Regions from separate parts of the Romboutsia lituseburensis genome, predicted to be linked through region 3. Evidence: riboswitches for the same ligand, from Rfam matches in the RefSeq annotation. Region 3 holds a riboswitch; each other region holds the start of a gene.
The links. Region 3 has a riboswitch for cobalamin ahead of NWE74_RS03975 (FecCD family ABC transporter permease). Riboswitches for the same ligand answer to the same signal wherever they lie in the genome.

Region 1 (8,278 bases), 2.2 Mb from region 3:
ATCATGAGGAGGCATTATATTCTTTAACTCAACTCTGTTTACCTTTATACCCCATTTATCTGTAGCTTCATCTAATATTGATCTCATCTTAGTATTTATTACATCTCTAGATGTTAATGTTTCATCTAAATCAAGTTCTCCAATTAAGTTTCTTAATGTTGTTGCTGTTAAATTTTCTATAGCTGTAATAGGATCTGCTATTTCAAATACGTATCTTACAGGATCAGTTACTCTATAGTAAACAACTGTATCTATTTGCATAGTTACGTTATCTTTAGTTATAACTGGTTGAGGTGGAAAATCAACTACATTTTCTCTCAAGTCTATAACATAACTCATTTGATCAATAAATGGTACTAAAAAATGAACTCCAGTATCAGCTACCTTTCTAAACTTTCCAAGTCTCATTATTATACCTACTCTAGATTGTTTGATTACTTTTACACAAGATAATCCTATTATCACTGCTACTATTATAATTACTATTGGCAGTGCTAATCCTACGATTGATGATAATTCCATATTTTCTCCCCCTAATTTTTATTTTTTACTTACTATTAATTTTACACCTTCTATTTTTAATATTTCTACTTCTGTATTTTCTAATATTGCTTCATTATTTACAGATATAGCACTCCATTCTTCATTTTCAACTACAACTATTCCAGTTTCATTCGGAAGAATGTCTTTTCTTACAACACCGCTTTTCTTTACTATAGCTTGTAAATTAGTATCATATTGATGATTTTCATCTTTCTTTACTATAATTTTTGTTGCTACTATAAGTAATGTTACTGATATTATTCCAAATAATATTACTTGGATTAAAATACTTTTAATAAAAGTACTTAAGAATATTAATATCAAGGCACCTATACTAAACCAAATCAACGTCAAACTCGGTGTCATAGCTTCTGCTATTGCAAATATAATAGCTACTATTAGCCATAATAGCTTCATATAAATCCCCCTTTCCAATTATTGCTTATTTTCATTATACTATAAGGTTTTTTATATTAGTATTTTTGTAAACATTTGTTACTATAAAGACATATTTTTGTAACTATTAAAAAAACTACTTTAATAAATCTAAATAAAATAAATTTATTAAAGTAGTTTTTTAGTTACTTATTCTCTTCGTACAATGTTGATGTTAACTTTGGATTTAGTAATAATTCATCAAAATAGCTATGTGCAGAAGTATAACCTATGCCATATCGATGATCTTTATTATTTTTTAATTGATATTCTTTACATGCATTTTTTATTTTATTATATTCTTTATCATTAATTACTACATACGTAGTTTTTTTATTCGGATCCACTTTTTCAGCATATTTAGGTTTTAAAAAGTACATTACATCCTTTAACTTACCTTCTTCATATAGTTTATGTATGACTTTTCCATTTTGCCTATGCATAGGATGGTTATCTAATTTATAGCAATGCGATACATGTGTCACGCTTACAAATTTCTTTTCAAAATTTAAAGCTACTTTTTCCATAAGGTCAAAATGAGTACCTTCATGATTATCAATATCCGCTAGTATTATTATATTTTTTTCTTTTATACCTAGATGTTTTAATGCTGCTTTGAATTCTACGTTTCTTAATGCTTCTTTTTCTTTTCTAGTTAAATCTTTATACTTATGGTTATTAAAAACATTTACACCAGACCCATCTGATACTAATACCACATAGACATTATCTTTTCCACACTGTTTAATGGCTTCAACTATTGCACTACCACCCCATAAAACTTCATCATCTTGATGTTGTGGATAAAATACAACATGTTCTTTAAAACTTCTTTGATTCTCACCTTTAATTAAATCTTCTTTAGTTGATTTTTTAACTACTGTATCCATCAATCCAAGTACTATCAATAAAAAAACAATACCATAGATTAATTTATTTTTTTTTATCATAGATGTCCACTTCCTTATTTAAAGATTTAATATTTTTTGGATTTAAAAAGATTGTTTATATTTATATAATTATTAACATTTTATGAATTGGTTACATTTATTATTATTAATCAAATATATAAAATTTATTAATAACATAGAATTTAAGCATAAAAAAAGCACTTAATATCAATAAGTGCTTTTAATAATTATTTGTTTTTATGATCTATTATAGTTTTAGTTGTATCTACATCTTTTGCTATACATCTTTGGCTATTTATTCTTTCTGATACTAACATCTCTGCTACTATACCTTTTAGCTCTTTTATCAATGTATTTATATCTGTTTTATTTACTTCTTCTTTTTTATTGTCATGATCTATTATAGTCTTAGTTGTATCTATATCTTTTGCTATACATCTTTGACTATTTATTCTTTCTGATACTAACATTGTATTAACTAGTTGCTTAGCTTCTTCTGCTAATTTATTTATTTCTTCTTTAGTAAACTCTGTTTTGTTTTCCTTATGATCTACTATAGTCTTAGTTGTATCTACATCTTTTGCTATGCATCTTTGACTATTTATTCTTTCTGATACTAACATTTCGTTAGCCATTCCTTTTAAGTCTTGAGTTAATTTACCTATTTCCATTCCAATTTTATTTAAATCGTCTTGGCTAAACTCTTCACTTTCATTTTTGTGATCAATTATAGTTTTAGTTGTATCTACATCTTTTGCTATACATCTTTGACTATTCATTCTTTCTGATACTAGCATTACATTTAATAAACCAGCTAGTTCATCCTTTAAATTTTCTAAAACTACACTTACTTTTTTCATATGTATCACCTCGTTGTTAAATTTTATGTCAATTCATTATATATTACACTAGAAAAATTTGTAAACAATTTATTTATATATATTTAAATATATGGGCTATATGCTATATTTATGGTGTTATTTTCATTATTTTTTGTTATAGTAGCATCTACTTCATAAACATTTTTTATTAACTCTTTTGTTAATATTTCATTTGGTTTTCCATACGCTACAATTTCGCCATCTTTTAATACATAAATTTTATCACAATACATTGCTGCTATGTTTAAGTCATGTATTGCCGCTATTACCTCTATATTTAACTGCTTTACTATATTCATTAATTGTAGCTGATACTTTATGTCTAAATGATTAGTTGGTTCATCTAATATTAAACATTCCGTTTGTTGAGCTAAAGCTCTAGCTAATATAATCCTTTGTTGTTCTCCTCCTGATAGAGTTGTAAAACTTCTTTTTTTAAAATCTTCCATATTAACTTTTTCCAAAGCTTTGTCTACAATTTCATAATCCTTTAAGCTATCTCTCTCCATCATTTTTTTATGAGGTGCTCTTCCCATAAGTACAATATCCTCAACACTAAAATCAAAGTTATAATGATTATGTTGTGATACTACGCTAATTTTTTTAGCAGTTTCTTTTACAGTTAATTTATTTATATCAATTTTATCTAAATTAATAACTCCACTTGTAGGCTTTAAGTTCCTATATATACATTTTAGAAAAGTTGATTTTCCGCTTCCATTAGGCCCTATTATTCCAATAAATTCTTTTTTATTTACATCTATATCTATACCCTTTAATATATGCTTATTACCAATTTTTACATAAATATTTTCAGTTTTTATATTCATTAGTTTTTGCCTCCAAATCCATACGTCTTTTTAACCATTAACCAAATAAAACATGGTGCCCCTATCATTGATATTAATATTCCTATAGGTATCTCCGTTCCTTTTATAATAGTTCTAGATAGTACGTCTGCCCATATTAAAAATATAGCTCCTAATATAGCTCCTATTGGTATTATCTTTTTATGATCTGTTCCAAAAATCATTCTTACCATGTGTGGTATTACTAAACCAACAAATCCAATCATACCTGATGCATATACTAATGTACCTATCATTAAAGAGGTTACTATTAAATATAAATGTCTATATTTATGTAAATCTGTACCTAATGTTATTGAGACTTCATCTCCTAGTAACATTAAATTTAAAGTTCTATATTGTGTTATGAAAAATACGGTTCCTAATAAAATAGTAGGTAATATGAATTGTATTTCGTTCCAATCAGCTCCTGCTAAGCTTCCCATTAGCCAAAACGTTATGCTTTGCATTCCCTCAGCATTATTTGCAAAATATACAATAAAACTAGAAAATGCACTACAAACAGAGCTCAATGCCATTCCAGCCAAAAGAAGTTTTATTGAATTTGACCTTCCACCTATATTAGATATTAATAATACAAGCATAGATATAATAAATGCACCTATAAATCCACAAACACCTATTGCATTTGTTCCAAATATACTACCGACTCCAAACATAACTGCAACTGTCGCACCTAAAGATGCGCCTGATGATACACCTAATATATAAGGGTCTGCCAATGGGTTTTTAACTATAGCTTGCATTACTATTCCTACAACTGATAGTCCGATTCCTACCCCTATAGATAAAATAATTCTTGGTAATCTAATCAACCATACAACATCATTTACCGCTGGATCTATAACTATATTTAGATTAAATAATTTATTAAATATAATCTCATAGACTTCTTTTATACTTATATCTACAGATCCTATAGTAACAGATACCCCTATAGATAAAAGTAGAATTGCTATTAGTACTAATGATGTAATAATATAAATCGGCATTGATTGTATTATGCTTTTCTTCTCACATTGTATATGTATCTCTTTCTCCATTTCTAATCTCCTAGTCACTAAATTATCGCATTACATATAGATTAGTATAAGGATACTCCGCAAAGTTTTTCATATATTTTTTATTAAATATCATGTAATATCACCCTTTATACCGAAGAGTATCGATATTTTTAATATTATAAAAGTATCCTGACTTATAGATCATCACTTCAACTTACCTTCCCAGAATATATATCCAGTGGATTTTATAGTTTCAGCTTCCTAATTACAGTAGCGGCACTGTGTGGAAATTTCATCCATCTTCCTTTTTTAATATTATCCATATAGTAATTTAATTACTTAAGTATAATTATATTGTAAATATGCATATATAGCCATATTTATACATAATTTTATAAATTCTTTTTATATTATCTTTAAATATGTAAATAAATATCTTTTTAATTTAAATAAAAAAAATAGTGATTATAATTAACATGTATATTATAATCACTATTTTTTATACTATATTTAACCTATTATTAAATAATCGAATTTCACTTTGTGATAAATATACATAATGATCTTTATATACTTCTATCCATTCTGGCTCTTCTTTAGAGTAATCATGTATTGATTGACTATACTTAATCTTTTGTCTAGACTTTGTTTTTCTAGGGTCTGGTATTGGTATTGATGATAATAACGACTTTGTATATGGGTGTATAGGATTACTATATAACTCATTTGCTGTAGCTAACTCTACTAATTTGCCATTATACATTACACCGATTCTGTCACTTATATGTTTAATCATGGATAAATCATGAGCTATGAATAGGCAAGTTGAACTTGTTTCTTTTTTTAATTTTTTAAATAAATTTACTATCTGAGCTTGAATAGAAACATCAAGAGATGCAATTGGTTCATCTGCTATTATAAATTCTGGATCTATACAAATTGCTCTAGCTATTTGTATTCTTTGTCGCTGACCACCTGAAAATTCACTTGGATATTTATTTATACTACTTTCATCTAATCCTACTAATTGTAAAACCTGTTTTACTTTTTCATGTCTTTGTTCTTTATTTTTATAAATTTTTTGTATTTTTAATGGCTCTGCTATTATATCACCAACTTTCATTCTTGGATTTAAAGCTGATGAAGAATCTTGAAATATTATTTGCATATTTTTATTTATAATTTTTTTTTCTTTTTTATATACTTTTCTGTCAGTAATACATTTATCTCTATATATTATCTTGCCGTTAGTTGGTTTATAAATATTCATTATACACCTTCCTATAGTAGATTTTCCTGATCCTGATTCCCCTACCAATCCAAAAATTTCACCTTTATAAATATCAAATGATATATCATCTACAGCCCTTATCATATTTTTTTTATCCAGCTTAAAATATTGTTTTAAATTTTTTATCTGTAAGATTTTCTCCTTATTCATTGCTAACCCTCTTTTCTGATTTATTAAATCTACTTTTATTAAATTCAGGTGCTTTTTCGTGAAGTAACCAAGTTGCAGCACTATGTTTTTCACTTATTTTAAACATAGGTGGCTCTTCAAAATAATCAATTTTTAAAGCATTCTCATTTCTACAAGCAAATGCATCTCCTTTAGGAGGATTTATCAAATCTGGAGGCATACCAGGTATGCTGTATAAAAAATCCACGTCATTTTTAATATCAGGTAATGAGTTTAAAAGTCCTCTTGTATAAGGATGTTTCGCATTATAAAATATATCTTCCGCCGTTCCTACTTCAACTATCTTTCCTGCATACATAACAGCTACTCTATCTGCAATTTCAGCTACTACTCCTAAATCATGTGTTATAAATATGATAGAAATACCTGTTTTATCCTGTAAGCTTTTAATTAACTCAATTATTTGTGATTGAATAGTAACATCTAATGCAGTTGTTGGTTCATCAGCTATAAGTATCTTTGGATTACATGCTAGGGCTATTGCTATTACTATCCTTTGTCTCATTCCTCCTGAAAAATGATGGGGATATTGCTTGTATCTACTCTTAGCATTATCTATACCAACTAATTCAATTAACTCTATTGCTTTTTTCTTCGCTTCTAATTTACTTATTTTATTATGTACTAGTACTGACTCCTGAATTTGTTTTCCTACAGAAATTGTTGGATTAAGCGATGTCATAGGATCTTGAAATATCATACTTACTTCTTTGCCTCTAATACTATTCATTTCTTTTTGACTTTTATCAACTATATTATAATTATTTAAAGATATTTTTCCTTTTTTTATAAAACCATTTTTAGGTAATATTCTCATTATAGTTTTACATAAAACTGATTTTCCACATCCTGATTCACCTACTATTGCCAATGTTTCTCCTCTTTTAAGTTTTAACTCTATATTCCTTACAGCTTCAACTTCTCCATCTTCTGTATTAAAACTAACTTCTAAGTTTTTTATTTCCAATATATTATTCATAATAATCTACCCCTATACTATTTAAAGCTTAAGGAGCCTATAGCTCCTTAAGCTATTTAAAATAACTATTCTATTGTCCAGTCAGCTATGTTCCAGAATATTCCTACACCATGATGTCCTAAAGTAGTTTCATGAGTTATACCTTTTACATTGCTTTTTCCAACATATATAGCATCTATATATGATATAAATGTATACGGCATATCTTTAACCATTTCTTCTTGGAATTCCTTATAGTATTTCATTCTTTCATTATTATCATCTGTTTCTCTTGCTTTTTGAAGTAATTCATCAATATTCTTATTAGAGTACATATTAAAATTAGAACCTTTGTCTGTTCCAAATACTTTATATGTATGATCATCCGGATCAAATGGGCTACCCCATCCAATTAAATAACTGTCTTGATTTTCCCAATCAATTTCAGACTTAACTGATACCTTAGCGTCAACACCTACTTGCTTTAATTGTTGTGAACAAATATTAGCCATGTCTATCCTTACTTGATCGCCTTCGCTACACACTATCTCAAAAGATAATTTTGTCCCATTTTTCTCATATATACCTTTTGAATCTAGCTTCCATCCATTTTTCTCTAACTCTTGTTTCGTTTTATCTGGATTATAATCAAATTTTTCTATATCTGGATTATTATATGGTCCAGCTTGTAATGGAGAATATGCAATCTGACCATGTCCAAGTAATACACTATCTAATATTGCTTTTCTATCTATTGCATAGCTTAATGCATTTGGTAATTCTCTATTTTCTTTAAATAAAGGAGCATTAAAATTATACATTATACCTCTATAATCTGAAGTTTTCATGATATTTACATTAAAATCTTTATTTCCCTCAAATATAGCCATGTCTTTAGGTGTAACTTGTGCCAAGTCTAATTCTCCAGATTTAAGCTGCATTGCCTTAGCTTTTGCATCTACTACAATCTTAAATACTACTTTATCTAGTCCAGGCTCTTTTTCAAAATAATTTTCATTTTTAACTAATGTTATACTTTGACCCTTATCCCATTTATCTAATTTAAAAGGACCTGTTCCTATAGGACTTTGATTGTATGGATCTGTTGTTATATCCTTACCTTCTAGTACATGTTTTGGTAACATTCCAATTGTTAGATAATCAAGCATCGCTACATTCGGTGCTTTTAAAGTTATC
Region 2 (8,278 bases), 1.4 Mb from region 3:
TTTATATTCTAGGCTTTTTTTGTATTGAAATAAATTAAATAGTTTAACTACAGACAAATTTTATTTTAGATTTATAATAGATAGATAGAAATAGAATATTAATAAGGAAAAATATATTTAGAGTTCTAAATTTACAAAAATTACATCCAGATGTATACTATAAATAGTGAGTTTAAAAAACTTATAAATGGTTTGGAGGTTAGCTATGAATATAGGGGTTGTAGGAGTTAATCATAATTTAGCTCCAATTAGTATAAGAGAAGGTGTTTCCTTTACTGATTTACAGAAAATAGAAGCTATAAACTATCTACTAGATAAAGAGATAGAGGAAGTTATTATATTATCTACTTGTAATAGAAGTGAAATATATATTCAATCTAAAAACGTTGATGAAAAAGTAAAAGTTGTAGAAGATTTTTACGCAACATTTTTTGATAAGCCAGATGTAAAAGAATATTTATTTGTAAAAACACATAGAGAAGCAATAGATCATATATACAAAGTAACTGCTGGACTAGACTCTATAGTTTTAGGCGAAGATCAGATTCTAGGTCAAGTAAAAGATGCACATGAATTCTCTATGCAACTAGGTGCAAGCAAAAAGAAATTTAATAAATTATTTAGAGAGGCAATAACAACAGCTAAAGAAATAAAAAGTACAACTAAAATATCACAACAACCATTATCGATAAGTTATATAGGTGTAAAGTTTTTAGAAGAAAAACTAGGTAGTTTAGAGGGGAAAAATGCACTAGTTATAGGTGTAGGTAAAATGAGTAAGCTTACAATGAAGCACCTAGAAGAGGAAAAAATTAATACTATCTATGTATCAAATCGTAGTCATGGTAAGGTTAAAGAAATCGAAAATGATTTTAAAAACGTTGTTCTGATAGAATATGCTGATAGATACAAAATTCTTAATGATGTTGATATGGTTATAAGTGCTACAGCATCACCACATATTGTAGTTAGATATGATGAGATGCCAAAGCTTGAAAGAAAGATTTATATGATGGATATAGCTCTTCCAAGAGACATTGATCCTAAAATAAATGAATTAGAAAATATAGAAGTTTATGATATAGATAATTTAAAAGAAATACATGACAAAAATGACCAAAAGCGTAAAGAATTAGCTAATATAGGTTATGATATGATAAATAAAAGCATTGATGAATTTGTAGAATGGATGGATTCAACTCATATAGACCCAACTATAGAATCATTAAATGATAAATGCTTAGAAATAAGAGAAGATACATTAGATTATATATTTAGAAAATTAGACCTTGATACTAGAGAGAAAAAAATCATAGATAAGATGATGACATCAGCTCTTAAGAGACTAATAAGAGAACCAATAATAAATTTAAAGCAAACAAAAGATAAGGGAAAAAGAGAAGAATATATAAAATTAGTTGAAGAGCTATTTGAACTTTAAACTTTAGGAGGAACTAGAAAGATGAAAAATGAAAAGTCACTAAAAATATATGAAGAAGCAATAGAGTACATACCAGGCGGTGTAAATAGTCCAGTTAGAGCATTTAGATCAGTTGGATTAGATCCTGTTTTTATAGACAGAGCTCATGGAAGTAGAATATGGGATGTAGATGGTAATGAATATATAGATTATATATGTTCTTGGGGACCTCTTATGTTAGGTCATAGTCCTAAAGAAATAGTTGAAGGAATAGAAGAAATAGTAGCAAAAGGAACAAGCTATGGAGTTCCAACAGCGATAGAAGTTGAAATGGCAAAAATTATAGTTGAAGCTTACCCTGCAATAGATCAAGTTCGTATGGTTAACTCAGGTACAGAAGCTACAATGAGTGCTCTAAGAGTAGCAAGAGCTTACACAAAAAGAAATAAGATTTTAAAATTTGAAGGATGTTACCATGGACACTCTGATGCATTACTAGTTAAATCAGGTTCTGGAACGATAACATATGGAGTTCCAACAAGTCCTGGAGTACCAGAAGATGTTGTTAAGGATACATTAGTCTGTAAGTACAATGATTTAGATGAAGTTAGAACAATATTCAATGAGCAAGGTAATGAAATTGCAGCAGTTATAGTTGAAACAGTTTCAGGAAATATGGGAGTTGTTCCAGGAACTCAAGAGTTCTTACAATTATTAAGAGATATAACTAAAGAATATGGAACAGTTTTAATATTTGACGAAGTAATAACTGGATTTAGATTAAATTATAGTAGTTCAGTAGGGTATTTTGGTATAAAACCAGATATGGCTTGTTTCGGTAAAATAATAGGAGCTGGATTGCCAGTAGGTGCCTATGGAGGAACTAAAGAAATAATGAGTATGGTATCTCCAGTAGGTCCTGTTTATCAAGCGGGGACTTTATCGGGTAATCCATTAGCTATGTATATGGGTAAAAAGAACTTAGAAATATTAAGAGATAATCCTCAAATATATAAAAATTTAGAAGAAAAAGCTATAAGATTAGAAAAAGGATTAAAATCTAATGTTGAAAAGCTAGGATTAAATTACACTGTAAATAGAGCTGGATCATTAGTTTGTTTATTCTTTACAGAAGGGCCAATAAATAACTATGATGATGTAACTAAATGCGATGTAACTAAATTTAATAAGTATTTTGCAGAATTATTAAAGAGAGGGATACTTTTAGCACCAACTCAATTTGAGGCAATGTTCTTATCTAATGCTCATACAAATGAAGATATAGATTACACAATAAATGCTTGTTATGAAGCATTAAAAGCAGCTCATAATCTTTAAAAAATAAATAAAACAAAATTTCTTGTCTATTTTTAAACTAATAATAAAGGATATACAAATAATGTGTAGAATATTCTTTTATGTTGAACCTTTATTTGTTTGGATAAGTTTATATTAAAATTAGACAATACAATAAAATTGAGAAAGGGGATGTATTTAAAATAAATATACTTTAGTACATTCCCTTTTTTAAATAAAGCAATGAGAGGAGAAATAAAAATGTATTTATTAGAGAATATCTCAAAAAATATATATTCTTTAGATAAAAATTCTATTCAAAAAGCTAAAAATAGGCTTGATACACTTATAAAACCTAAAGGCAGCCTTGGAAAAATAGAAGATATTTGTATGCAATTAGCAGGAATATATGGAACAGCAAAATTTGATACTTCTAAGAAAGCAATAATAGCTTTTGCAGGAGATCATGGAGTCTATGAAGAAGGTGTAGCTCCAGATCCTCAAGATATAACTCAATTGCAATTTCCAAACTTTACAAAAGGTTTATGTGGAGTAGGTGCTTTAAGTAAATTTGTAGGAGCTGATGTTATAGCGGTAGATGTTGGCGTTAATTGTGACCATAAATTAGATGGAGTTAGGGACTACAAGATAAGAAAGGGAACATCAAATATGGCTAAAGGTCCTGCAATGACTAGAGAGGAAGCTATAAAATGTCTAGAAATTGGGATTGAAATGGCCGAAGAATGTATAGAAAAAGGATATAAAGTTATAGGAATTGGAGAGATGGGTATTTGTAACACTACTCCTAGTAGTGCAATAATATCTGTAATAGATGGATGTGATCCAGCTATAGTAACTGGAATAGGTGCAGGATTAAAAAAAGAAAGATTAAAACATAAAGCAGATACAATTAGAAATGCAATAGAATTAAACAAACCAAATCCAAATGATGGAATAGATATATTATCTAAAGTAGGTGGATTTGAAATAGGATCTATGGCTGGGGTAATATTAGGATGTAGTGCAAATAAAACACCAGTAGTATTAGATGGATTTATATCTTATGCAGCAGCACTACTAGCATACAAAATAAATCCTAAATCTAGAGAGTATATGATAGCATCTCATTTATCAGCTGAAGCTGGAACTCAAAAAGCATTAGAAATGCTAGATTTAAGTCCCGTACTTAATATGGATATGAGGCTAGGAGAAGGTAGTGGTGCAGCACTTGCATTTAATATAATAGAAGCATCAAACTATGCTTATCAAAACATGGCAACATTTGATGAAGTAGAATGGGTGTAAGTAGTTATTTAGATAGGAGAAGTACCATGAGCAAAATTATATTAGTAACAGGTGGAGCTAGGTCTGGTAAAAGTAATTTTGCAGAAAAATTATGCATAGACCAAAATAATAGCACAGCGTATATAGCAACTTCTATACCATTTGATGATGAGATGAAAGATAGAGTAAAGAAACATAAAGAAAGTAGACCACAAAATTGGAGTACTTATGAAATATATAAAGATATATACTCTATTATTAAAGAAATATCAAATAATCATGAGACAGTAATACTAGATTGTGTGACTTTATTAGTAAATAATTTAATGTTTACTTATGATATGGATATAGATAAAGCTAATCAAGAAGAAATAAATGAGTTAGAAAAGTATATAAAAGATCAAGTAAAAAAATTAATAGAAGAAATTAAAAAAACTAATCTATACTTTGTAGTTGTAACAAATGAGCTTGGAATGGCAGTAGTTCCAGCTAATAAATTAAGCAGAGTATACACAGATATTGTAGGTAGAATCAATCAACAAATAGCATCAGAAAGCGATGAAGTTTATTTTGTAGTAAGTGGTATACCTATGAAAATAAAGGGGTAGATTATGAAACGATTTATTGCATTACTTCAGTTTATGACCAGAATACCTATAAATATAGATGTAGGATTTGATGAGGAATTTCATAAGTCTATAACATATTTTCCTTTAGTTGGATTTGTACTAGGAGTACTTTTATTTTTAATAGGAACAATATGTGGTTATATATTTGATCCATTTGTAACAGCGATAATTATAACCTTAAGCTCTGTAGTTTTAACAGGTGGTCTTCATATAGATGGATTAGGTGACACTTTTGATGCTTTATACAGCTATAGAGATAAAGAAAAAATGTTAGAAATAATGAAAGATTCAAGGTTAGGTACAAATTCACTTTTAGCAGTAATGTTTGTTATTTTGCTTAAAGTAGGATTTATATACAGCATTATAAATAATGGATACATGTGGCTAGTAATGTTTATGCCTGTGATAGGAAGACTAGGTGTAATTAGGCTTACATATAAAACTGTTTCTCCAAGAGCTAAAGGCATGGGTAATATGTTTATAGGTAAATTAACAACAGGAATGTTTTTAACTGCTATAGTATATACAATAGTATTAATAACATTAATTGCAAGATTTATGTTCTTAACTCCGTTTGAAATTATAATTAAAGTGTTATTATCAATAATACTTGTGCTTTTATTCAATCAAATATTTAAAGGTCACGTATATAAAAAGATTGACGGAGTAACAGGTGATATATTAGGATGTAGTATAGAATTAGGAGAAGTAATATATTTACTTTACATATATCTAATAATAGGTTAAGCTAAAAGAGGAAAATAAATGACAAAATTAATTTTAGTAAGACATGCTTTGACAACTGACAATCAAAACAATAGATTATCAGGTCATATAGATAGCCAAGTAAGTGAAATTGGAAAGAAACAAATTAAACAACTTACTAGATATTTAGAAGATATAAAAATAGATAGTATCTATACAACAACATCTTCTAGGACTAAAGATACAGTTAAAGAGATATCTAAAATAAAGGATATACAAATAAAAGAAAAAGAAAACTTGAAAGAAATTAGTTTTGGTGATTTTGAAGGTATAACATTTGAAGATATAAAGAAAAGTTACCCTAATGAATTTCAAGATATGATAAATAAGGGATATGAATATAAGTATCCTAATGGAGAAAGTTTGATAGACTCATATAATAGAGTAGCTGATGAAATAAGTAATATACTTTCTGAAGAGAAAAATAAAACAGTACTTGTATGTTCCCATGGTGGAACTATAAGAAACATAATTACTTATTTAATATCAAATAGCTATAAATATCATTGGAACTTTAAAATTGATAATGCATCAGTTACAATTTTAGAAATAGATAATGGATTTACAGTAATACATACTATGAATAATACAAATTTTATGAGCCTTTAAAATTGAATATTAGATTAAAAGAGGTTTTTCTTTAAAGGAAAATTAAAAGGGAAAAAGGTGAAATGCCTTTGCAGCCCCCGCTACTGTAAAACGGACGAAACTAAAAATTGCCACTGTCTTAAAAGATGGGAAGGTATAGGAGTAGGATGAAGTTGAGCCAGGATACCTGCCTAATTTAATTTATTAATGAGATCTTCGGGGTGAAGGTTTTTATTTGATATATCATAGAATAAAAGTCCTAACTCTAACTAGAGCTAGGACTTTTTTTGTTATGAAATTTATAATGAGATAAAGGAAGTGAAACAGTGGGCAAAAAAATAATGTTACAAGGGACAGCATCAAATGTTGGGAAAAGTATTTTAACTGCTGGTCTATGTAGAGTGTTTAAACAAGATGGATATAGTGTTGCACCATTTAAATCACAAAATATGGCATTAAATTCTTTTATAACAAAAGAAGGATTAGAAATGGGGAGAGCACAAGTTTTTCAAGCTGAAGCAGCAGGAATAGAACCTATTGCAGATATGAATCCAATATTATTAAAACCATCAGGAAATCATAGATGCCAGGTGATTGTAAGGGGAAAAGTAAGAGAGGACATGTCTTCTTCGGACTATCATACATATAAGCCAATACTAGCAAAAGAACTAAAGGATATTTTTAAAAGTTTTAGTGATAAGTATGATGTTGTAGTAATGGAAGGTGCAGGTAGTACAGCTGAGATAAATTTAAAGGAACATGATATTGCGAATATGGGTATGGCAGAAATTGCAGATGCTCCAGTAATAATTGTTGGAGATATAGATAGAGGTGGAGTATTTGCATCACTAGCAGGTACAATGCTTTTATTAAGTGAAGAAGAAAGAAAAAGAGTTAAGGGTGTAATTATAAATAAATTTAGGGGAAGAAAAGAACTTTTAGGTGAAGGAATAAAAATGTTAGAAGAAATAATAAAAGTTCCTGTTCTTGGGGTTATTCCTTATAGTGATATAAAAATAGAAGATGAGGATAGCGTAACTACTAAATTTAAAACAAAGATGGATAAAAATGATATTCATATAGAAATAATTAGAACACCTCATATGTCTAATTTTACAGATTTTAATATATTTGAAACACAAGAAGATGTAAGTATTAGATATGTAGGATATGGAGAAAGTTTAGGAAATCCAGATATAGTAATTTTACCAGGAAGCAAAAGTACAATTGATGACTTAAAGTATATAAGAGAAAGTGGATTAGAGGAGCAAATAAAAGAGCTTCATAAAAAGGGTAAACTAATATTTGGAATATGTGGTGGATATCAGATGTTAGGTAAAAAACTTAGAGATCCATATCATGTTGAAGGTGATACTGAGGAGTTTGATGGAATAGGTTTATTAGATACTATAACGACTTTTGAAAAAGAAAAAACTACGACACAAGTAAACGCTATTATAAGTCAAAAACTTAATGGATATATGAGTAATTTAGGTGGAAAAAAAGTAAAAGGTTACGAAATACATATGGGAATAACTGATATAGGAAGTAGTGTAAATAGTCTAAATACAATAACTAAAAAATTGGATGAACAGGTAAATTATCAAGAGGGAAGTGTAAATCAAGAGGGGAATGTAGTTGGAACATATCTTCATGGAATATTTGATGATGTAGATTTTACAAGATCACTTTTAAATAATATAAGAGAAGCTAAAGGATTAGAAAAAGTAAAAAGTAGTGTTGCTTCTTTTGAAGAATTTAAGCAAAAAGAATATGATCGACTTGCTGAATTGCTAAGAGAACATTTAGATATAAAAAAAATATATGAAATTATGGATGAACATGAAAAATCAGTAATAAAAAAATAAATTATATAATTGGGTGGAATATATGAAAAAAATTTTAATAGCAGGAACTAATAGTGGTGTAGGTAAAACAACTATATCGCTAGGAATAATGCAGGCTCTAACTAAAAGAAATATGAGAGTACAGCCATATAAAGTAGGTCCAGATTATATAGACCCATCTTACCATACTTTTATAACAGGAAGACATTCAAGAAATTTAGATTCATACATGCTAAATGATGAGCAAATCAAATACGTTTTTAATAAAGCATCAGATGATGCTGATATATCAGTAGTAGAAGGTGTAATGGGATTATATGATGGAATAGGAATAAACTTAGATAATTGTACAAGTTCGCATACATCAAAAATACTTAAAGCTCCTGTGATACTAGTTATAAATGGTAAAGCTATGGCAGCATCAAGTGCAGCTATGGTATTAGGATATA
Region 3 (8,278 bases):
GTTTGAAATATAAAGGAGAAAAAAGTATGACAGAAGACATTAAAGCTATTTTTGAAGAAGATGAATTAAAGCTATGTGTCAACGAAAATGACATTTATATAAATATACCAAAAGAAATATTAAACAAAGGTATGAAATTAATAAAGGAATACATAAAAATATATAAAAATATTGAAGCATTAAAAGAAAGTGTAAATAAGTATTTATTTGATAGAAATAGTTCAATAAATCATATGAACATCCTAAATCAAATTTTGCAAATAAAGAATTATGAATATTTTAACGAAATAGAACCATTTATAAATGTTGATATAAATGATATAGAAAATAGATTATTAAATATGTGTTTAGTCTTTAATATAAAAATAGAGGATATAAATAATTTAAAAGATGAATTATCTCAAAACTATGTAAATAATACTGAGAACTTAAATAATATTATAGATAAAGAATATGTTAAAGAAATAATAAACTATATAGAAGATAATGAAATTTATTCTTTAAATCAGAAGTCTAGATATGGATCAATATCTAGCGAGTATGAAGTTAAAAATAAATCTGAAATAGTTGATAAAAATGAAGATGAAACTAATGGTGAGTATAGCCCAATTCTTGTTATTCATAGACCTGCAAAATATCATAGGGGTACATATATATTAGAAGAAAATTCTTATGTATATATAAAAAGACAGCCACTAGATGCATTAATAAAACAAGAAAGACTGGAAGAAAAGGGTATAGATTCAATGGGTGCTATACTATACAAAAAGTTAAAACACGATCTTACGAATGAGAATTTACAAGAATTGCTAGCTGAACTTTATGTGTACTCTCAAAAAAATAATTCTCAATTTGATAATATTAAATTAGCAGACATAACTTCTAATAAAGTGTGGATGACAGCAGACAAACTTAAAAAAGAATTTAAGGAACTTAGATATTATCATAAAAACTTAACTCAAAAAGTAAAAGAAATTTATGACTCAACAGGGGCATATTATACTCAAATAGGAGGCAAGTATATATTTAACAGTAGAGAGTTTTTACATAGCTATAAAACATATAAGGGAAAAGATATAACAAACTAAAGAATATTAAATGAAATTGTTAATAGTTTGTAAAATAGGTTAATTAATGGTAAAATACGATACATTTTAGTCGATGAGAGAATATATTTATAGAAAGAAAGAACATCACATTTAATTAATAATTAACCATTTTTACAAAACTAGGAATAATAAAATTTTTATAAAAGGAGATGTTAAAAGTGACTACAACAGCATGGATATTTATGGGTGTAGCTTGGACATCAATAATTGCAGTATGCAGTTTAGCTCTTGCAAAGGTACTTAAATAGTTTGTAGTTATCAAAATTTATAGCATCTAGTTAAAAAAGACTATCCAGGATATTTTTATTATGGATGGTCTTTTAATTTTTATAGATTAAATAAGAAATTAATAAAATCTATTACAGTTGATATATGTAGAATGATTATATATAATAAATAATATAAGTACATATTAAGATATTAGGTGTCAATGTGACTTAATAGGGAATTAGATTAAATCTCTAAGCTACCCCAGTAACCGTAAAACGGACGAAATCTAAAATACCACTGATTAATCGGGAAGGTTTGAAAGTAGGACGAAGTTGAGCCGGGAGAACTGCCTAAAATCTAACTAGTACCTTCTGAGGGTGGGGATTAGTGTGATTTTCAATTGTAATTTAGTAATTGATTTAAACAGGCATGCCCTTTAGGTATGTCTTTTTGAATATGTCAAAAACTTAATAAAACACCCTAAACAATCAACTAGAAAGGTAATTCAAAATATGATTAGGAGAAAAAGTTTATCCTTAGTATGCATACCAATAGTGTTTTTAATAATTTGCATGGGAATATCTATAGGAAGTTCTAATATTAATTTGTTAGATACAGCTAATATATTATTAAATAAAATGTTTAACATTCCTTTAATAGATAATATAAACCCTAAAGATGTATCAATAATATGGTCTATAAGATTTCCAAGAGTTTTATTAGCATTTATGGTTGGAGGCTGTTTATCTGTAAGTGGTGCAGTAGTTCAGTCTATATTAAAAAATGAGTTAGCATCACCTTATACTCTAGGTGTATCATCAGGTGCATCACTAGGTGCAGGATTGGTTATAGTTCTTGGAATATCAATACCACTATTAGGAACCTTAACACTTCCGTTAATTGGTTTTTTATCAGGTCTTTTGACTGTTTATTTAGTAATAGTATTTAGCCAAAAAGTAGATAAAACAATGTCGAATAATACTATAATACTTGCAGGAATGGTACTTTCATTATTCGTAAATGCTCTTTTGACAACAATAACAGCTTTGTTTAGTGAAGATATAAAAAGTATTACAATGTGGCAGATGGGAAGTTTTTCCATGAAAGGATGGTCATACGTAAAAGTCCTTGTACCATTTTTGTTAATAGGAATGATAGGTGTATTAAAGTATACTAAAGAGATGGATATTTTAACGTTTGGAGAAGAGCAAGCAAAAGCTGTTGGTGTAGATACTGCTAAGGTTAAAAAGCACTTATTTATATTATCGGCAACTTTAACAGGCTCAGCAGTAGCCTTAAGTGGAACGATAGGATTTGTTGATTTAATTGCACCACATATAGTTAGAAAGGTATTTGGGTCAAAACATACATATGTGATACCAATGTCTTTTATATTTGGAGGATGCTTAATGGTTATAACAGATCTTATATCTAGAACTATAGTATCACCACAAGAACTGCCAGTAGGTGCTATAACGGCTCTTATAGGAGCGCCATTCTTTGCATATGTTTATTTTAATAATAAAAAAGGGTAGGTAAGAAAATGCTAGAAGTCAAAGAGCTTTATTGCGGATATGATAATAATGACATTATAAAAAATGTAAATTTTGAAGTTAAAAAAGGTGAAAATATTTGTATAATAGGGCCAAATGGTTGTGGAAAGAGTACTTTACTTAAGTCTATTGCAAATATAATTGATTATAGAGGAAGTATAAAGATAGATGGTAAAGAAGTTAATACATTTAATAGGAAAGAATTAGCTACAAAAGTGGCTTTAATGAGCCAAATATCTCAAATATATTTTCCTTATACAATTTATGAAACAGTATCGCTGGGAAGATATGCTTATTTAAAAGGTCCATTTCAATCTTTAAAAGGTGAAGATAGAGATATAGTTATTGATAGTATAGAAAAAGTCGGACTTTATGATATAAAAGATAAAATGATAAGTGAGTTGTCAGGAGGACAATTACAAAGAGTATTTTTAGCTAGAACATTTGCTCAAAATCCTGAAATTATATTATTGGATGAACCTACAAATCATCTAGATTTAAAGCATCAGATAGAATTACTGCAACATTTAGTCATTTGGGCAAAAGATAATAATAAGATTGTTGTTGGAGTTTTACATGATTTAAATTTAGTTCAGTATTTTTCAGATAATGTAATTATGGTAAGTAAAGGTGAGGTAGTAGCTAAGGGAACACCTAAAGAGGTCTTAATAAGTGAAAAACTTAAACAAGTTTATGATATAGATGTTAAGCAATTTATGATAGAAGTGCTTAAAAAGTGGGAATAAGAAGAATGTAGTACATACAATCAAGAGAAATTTTTAAATTAGAAGGAGAAGTAAATATGAGCAAGAAGTTTATTATGTCATTTAGCGGGGGTAAAGATAGTACTTTAGCACTTTATAGAATGATGAACAAAGGATATGTCCCTATAGGATTATTAGTAACAGTTAAAAAGGGTGAAACAGGTTCGTGGACTCATAGCATACAAAAAGAATTGTTAAATAAAGTTAGTGAGAGTTTAGATATACCTTTATTTTTAGTTGAATGTGAAATGAATGAATATGAACATAAATTTACAGAGACGCTTTTAAAAGCAAAAGAGCTAGGAGCTCAATCTTGTGTATTTGGAGATATAGATATATCTGATCATAGAAAATGGTGCGAAGATAGATGCAAGGAAGCAGAACTTGAGGCTATATTACCTTTATGGCAAGAGGATAGAGAAAAACTAGTGAATGAATTTATAGACAATGGATTTAGTACAGTAATTAAAAAAGTAAATTTAACGCAATTGCCTAGTGATTTTTTAGGAAAGGTACTAACTCGTGAAATTGTTGGGGAGATTAAGGATTTAAAATGTGATCCATGTGGTGAAAATGGTGAATATCATACATTTGTAATTGATGGTCCGATATTTAAAGAAAAAGTAAACTTTAAAATTAATAAAATAGTAATTGATGGTGATTATGGTAATCTAGATATATCAATATAAATAAAATATGAACTAAAAAGAGTGTTAAATTTAGCACTCTTTTTATATTGTAAAAATTTAATTAATATAAGGTATAATTGATACGGCCTAATATACATGGACGTTATAGTATGAAACAAGCAAAGTTTACTCAATAGGTAAGTTATGGTAGAATATACATAGAAAATAGAAGAAGAAATGTCAGGGCACAATAGTACCCCCTATTTTATTACTATACGGAGGTATAATTGAGACTACAAGAGAAGTTAATTAGTTTTCTTATAGTTTTGAATTTAAATTAGAGTAATTGTTTTATTAGATAATTTATTTTACAGTGGGGAATGAATAGATAAAATTGACATATGCTTAAGAGGGGATTATAAAAGTGAGCTGATTTTTTTGAAAAGGAGGTTAAAAGGTGGTTACATTAAAGGAAATTGCCAACGAGGTTGGTGTATCTGTAGGTACTGTTTCTAGAGTATTAAACCATGATACAACAATTAGTGTTTCTGATGAAACTAAAATAAAGATATTTGAAACTGCAGAAGAAATGCAATATAAGACTTTAAAGCAAAGAAAAAGTAGTAGTAAAGTTAAAATAAATAAATTAAGAGTCGGGATAGTTGAGATGTATAATCATAGTGAACAACTACAAGATCCTTACTATTTACTTCTTAGAAGTGTAGTAGATAGAGAATGTTTTGATAATGAAATAGAAGTTGTAAATGTTTATAAATCGGAAAAAGAATATAAATTTATAGGTGAAGAAAAGCTAAATGGAATAATTGCTATAGGTAAATTTAACGGTGAAGAAGTAAATATGATGAATGAAATTAGTGACAATATAGTATTTTTAGATTCTTCACCAGATGAGCAACGCTATGACTCGGTTAAAGTTAATTTTAAATTAGGGACTTATAAGGCGCTAGATTATTTGTTTGAATTAGGTCATAGTGATATTGGATATATTGGAAGTACAAAGACTTTAGATAACAAAAAAGAAAAAAATCTTGATTATAGATTAAGATACTATACTGATTATATGAAGTCTAAAGGAGTATATAAAAAAGAAAATATAATAGATACAAAAGAAATGACTGCTATGGATGGATATGAATCTACAATAGAGTTTATAAATAGTAATGAAAATATGCCTACTGCTTTCTTTGTTGGAAATGATACTATAGCAACGGGGGTACTTAAAGCTTTATATGAAAATAATATAAAGGTTCCGGATGATGTTAGTATAGTTGGATTTAATGATTTAATAGCATCTAAGCATACAATTGTACCGCTTACAACTGTTAGGGTACATATAGAGCATTTAGCAAGTGCTTCAGTTGATTTAATAATTGAGAAAATAAATAAAAGTAGAAAATATTGTAAAAAAGTTATAATACCTAGTGAACTAGTAATTAGAAAAAGTACAAAAAGTATAATATAAATGTAATAAAAAATAGCAACTAATTTTGTTTAGTTGCTATTTTTTATGTATAAATACATAAAATTTAAATAAAAACTTAAATACTAAATTTAGTTAAAAAAATATAAAATATAGTAAAATTATACTAAAAAATATTGGCTCAAGCTTATTAGTGTGCTAACATTTAAGTGTAAAAAACAAATATAAAGGGGAATTGTAAAATGTATTTAGGGGTGGATTATTATCCGGAACAGTGGAATGAATGTATGACAGATAATGATTTAGAAAACATAATAGAATTAGGAGCCAACGTAATAAGAATAGGGGAATTTGCTTGGCATATGATGGAGAGTATAGAGGGAAATTATGATTTTTCATACTTTGATAATATTATAAAAAAGGCAAAAGATAAAAGATTAAAAGTAATATTTGGCACACCAACAGCTACAATACCTGCATGGCTAGCTAAAAAACACCCTGATGTTCTATCTGAATTTGAGAATAATAAAAAAAGAGTATTTGGAGGAAGAAGACAGTATTGCTTTAATAGTAAAACCTATATAGAATACTCTAAAAAAATAATAACAAAGCTTGCAACTCATTATAAAGATGAAAAAAATATTATTGCATGGCAAATTGATAATGAATTTGGCCATGAAGGTAGTGATGTTTGCTATTGTAGCAATTGTGAAAAAGAATTTAGAGCGTACTTAAAAAAAGTCTACAACAATGATATAAAGAAATTAAATGAAACTTGGGGAACAATTTTTTGGTCTCAAGCTTATAATGAATTTGATGAGATACCTTTACCAACAAAAACTATAACAACTCATAATCCTAGTCTTAGGATAGAATGGGAAAGATTCAGATCTTTAAGCATTGAAAAGTATGCAAAACTTCAAGTTGATACATTAAAAGAAACAATTGGAGTAGATGTAGTTGTAATTCATGATTTTTCTGGTGGTTATTTTGATAAGAGTTTTGATTTTTCAAAAGTAGCAAAACATATAGATGTAGTAGCATATAATAATTATCCTGTATGGGGAGGACAAGCAAATCCTATACCACCACATGAAATCGCTTGTGGGCTAGATTTTATGAGAGGTGCAAAAAAGAAAAATTTTTGGATAACAGAAGCTATAATGGGGGCTCAAGGTCATGATGTTATAGGATATCTTCCAAGACCAGGTCAAGCTAAGATGTGGTCTTATCAGGCAATAGCTCGTGGATGTAATTCTTTAATGTATTTTAGATATAGAGGTGCTACTAAAGGAGCTGAACAGTATTGCTATGGAATACTAGACCAAGATAACATAAAAAGAAGGAAGTTTTATGAAGTAAAAAGTTTTTTTCATGAGATGAAATCAAATGAAGTAATTATAAATTCTAAAATAGATGCTAAGATAGCTTTAATTTATGATTTTGAATCAATGGCTTCCTTTAGAATACAAAGGCAAAGTGTTTTAATGGATTATAAAAATGAAGTATACAGGCTACATAGACCTTTTTATGAAAATAATTTAGTTATAGATGTAATTCCATCATATTCAGAATTTAGTGAATATGAAATTTTACTAGTGCCTGTTATGATTGTGCATAAAAAAGAAGTTCAAGAACGTATGAGAACTTTTGCTAGTCAAGGAAAAACTGTTGTAATAAGCTTTAGGAATGGAGTTAAAGACTATTATAATAATTTAGAGTTAGGTAAGTTTAATCCAATTAACTTTACTGATTTTATAGGAGGATATGTTGAGGAAATAGAGGCATTCCAAGAAAATCAAAGTATAGAGCTCATTGGATTAAATGAGTTTGAAACTATGAAAGGAACAGCAACAGTATTTAGAGACTTAATAAAAACAACAACAGCAAAAACTTTATTTAGATATAATGAAGAATTTTTTGAAGAATTAAGTGCGATAACTTTAAATGAATATGAAGGTGGGAAAGTTTACTACATAGGTAGTGGTGTAGATGAAAATATAATGGATAATTTAGCAAATAAAATATTAAAAGAAGCTAATATTGAAACTTTAAAATCTCCAAAAGGTGTAGAAGTAGTTAAAAGGCAAGTAAATGATAGTGAAAGATATTTTATTATGAATCATACTTCGAAAACTCAAATGCTACAAAATACAAAATTAAATCCATATGAAGCTAAAGTTGTTGAAACCCTATAATAATATCATTTTAGTAAAATAACTATTAAACCTCACAATTAAAATTAAATTTTAATTGTGAGGTTTTGTTATTTAAAAATAAAAATGGGTATAGAAATAAAATGTAAAAAGATAAATTTGTTTTAATTAAATGACATTAAAAGCATAAAGATGCAAAACAACATGAAAGGCAAGGTAACAAAATTTATGAAACATTTATTTACAGAAAAGGTTGTTCCTGTTGAACTAGATAATCCAGCAATTCAAATTGACTATGATAAATGTATAAAATGTGGATTGTGTAAAAGAACTTGTGATAATGAAATAGCAGTAGCGAATAGATTTAATTTAGAAGAAACAAATGATTTAGCTATATGTATACATTGTGGACAATG

Region 1: another riboswitch for cobalamin. It lies ahead of NWE74_RS14335 (FecCD family ABC transporter permease); the one in region 3 lies ahead of NWE74_RS03975 (FecCD family ABC transporter permease).
Region 2: another riboswitch for cobalamin. It lies ahead of NWE74_RS10245 (cobyric acid synthase); the one in region 3 lies ahead of NWE74_RS03975 (FecCD family ABC transporter permease).

Annotation. Positions count from the first base shown of each region.
Region 1 covers NZ_JANQBQ010000001.1:2,944,386-2,952,663, reverse strand. Annotated here, with positions in the region: gene NWE74_RS14360 (SPFH domain-containing protein) at 1-522, opposite strand, end outside; gene NWE74_RS14355 (NfeD family protein) at 541-960, opposite strand; gene NWE74_RS14350 (PIG-L family deacetylase) at 1,125-1,928, opposite strand; gene NWE74_RS14345 (hypothetical protein) at 2,117-2,749, opposite strand; gene NWE74_RS14340 (ABC transporter ATP-binding protein) at 2,833-3,600, opposite strand; gene NWE74_RS14335 (FecCD family ABC transporter permease) at 3,600-4,682, opposite strand; cobalamin riboswitch at 4,826-4,973, opposite strand; gene NWE74_RS14330 (ATP-binding cassette domain-containing protein) at 5,143-6,084, opposite strand; gene NWE74_RS14325 (ABC transporter ATP-binding protein) at 6,077-7,102, opposite strand; gene NWE74_RS14320 (ABC transporter substrate-binding protein) at 7,168-8,278, opposite strand, start outside.
Region 2 covers NZ_JANQBQ010000001.1:2,136,800-2,145,077, reverse strand. Annotated here, with positions in the region: gene hemA (glutamyl-tRNA reductase) at 206-1,441, shown strand; gene hemL (glutamate-1-semialdehyde 2,1-aminomutase) at 1,463-2,758, shown strand; gene cobT (nicotinate-nucleotide--dimethylbenzimidazole phosphoribosyltransferase) at 2,978-4,021, shown strand; gene cobU (bifunctional adenosylcobinamide kinase/adenosylcobinamide-phosphate guanylyltransferase) at 4,048-4,608, shown strand; gene cobS (adenosylcobinamide-GDP ribazoletransferase) at 4,612-5,376, shown strand; gene NWE74_RS10250 (histidine phosphatase family protein) at 5,395-6,003, shown strand; cobalamin riboswitch at 6,008-6,192, shown strand; gene NWE74_RS10245 (cobyric acid synthase) at 6,309-7,850, shown strand; gene NWE74_RS10240 (cobyrinate a,c-diamide synthase) at 7,873-8,278, shown strand, end outside.
Region 3 covers NZ_JANQBQ010000001.1:785,475-793,752, reverse strand. Annotated here, with positions in the region: gene NWE74_RS03980 (hypothetical protein) at 27-1,088, shown strand; cobalamin riboswitch at 1,515-1,688, shown strand; gene NWE74_RS03975 (FecCD family ABC transporter permease) at 1,832-2,854, shown strand; gene NWE74_RS03970 (ABC transporter ATP-binding protein) at 2,863-3,618, shown strand; gene NWE74_RS03965 (diphthine--ammonia ligase) at 3,675-4,325, shown strand; gene NWE74_RS03960 (LacI family DNA-binding transcriptional regulator) at 4,723-5,748, shown strand; gene NWE74_RS03955 (beta-galactosidase) at 5,949-7,904, shown strand; gene NWE74_RS03950 ([FeFe] hydrogenase, group A) at 8,091-8,278, shown strand, end outside.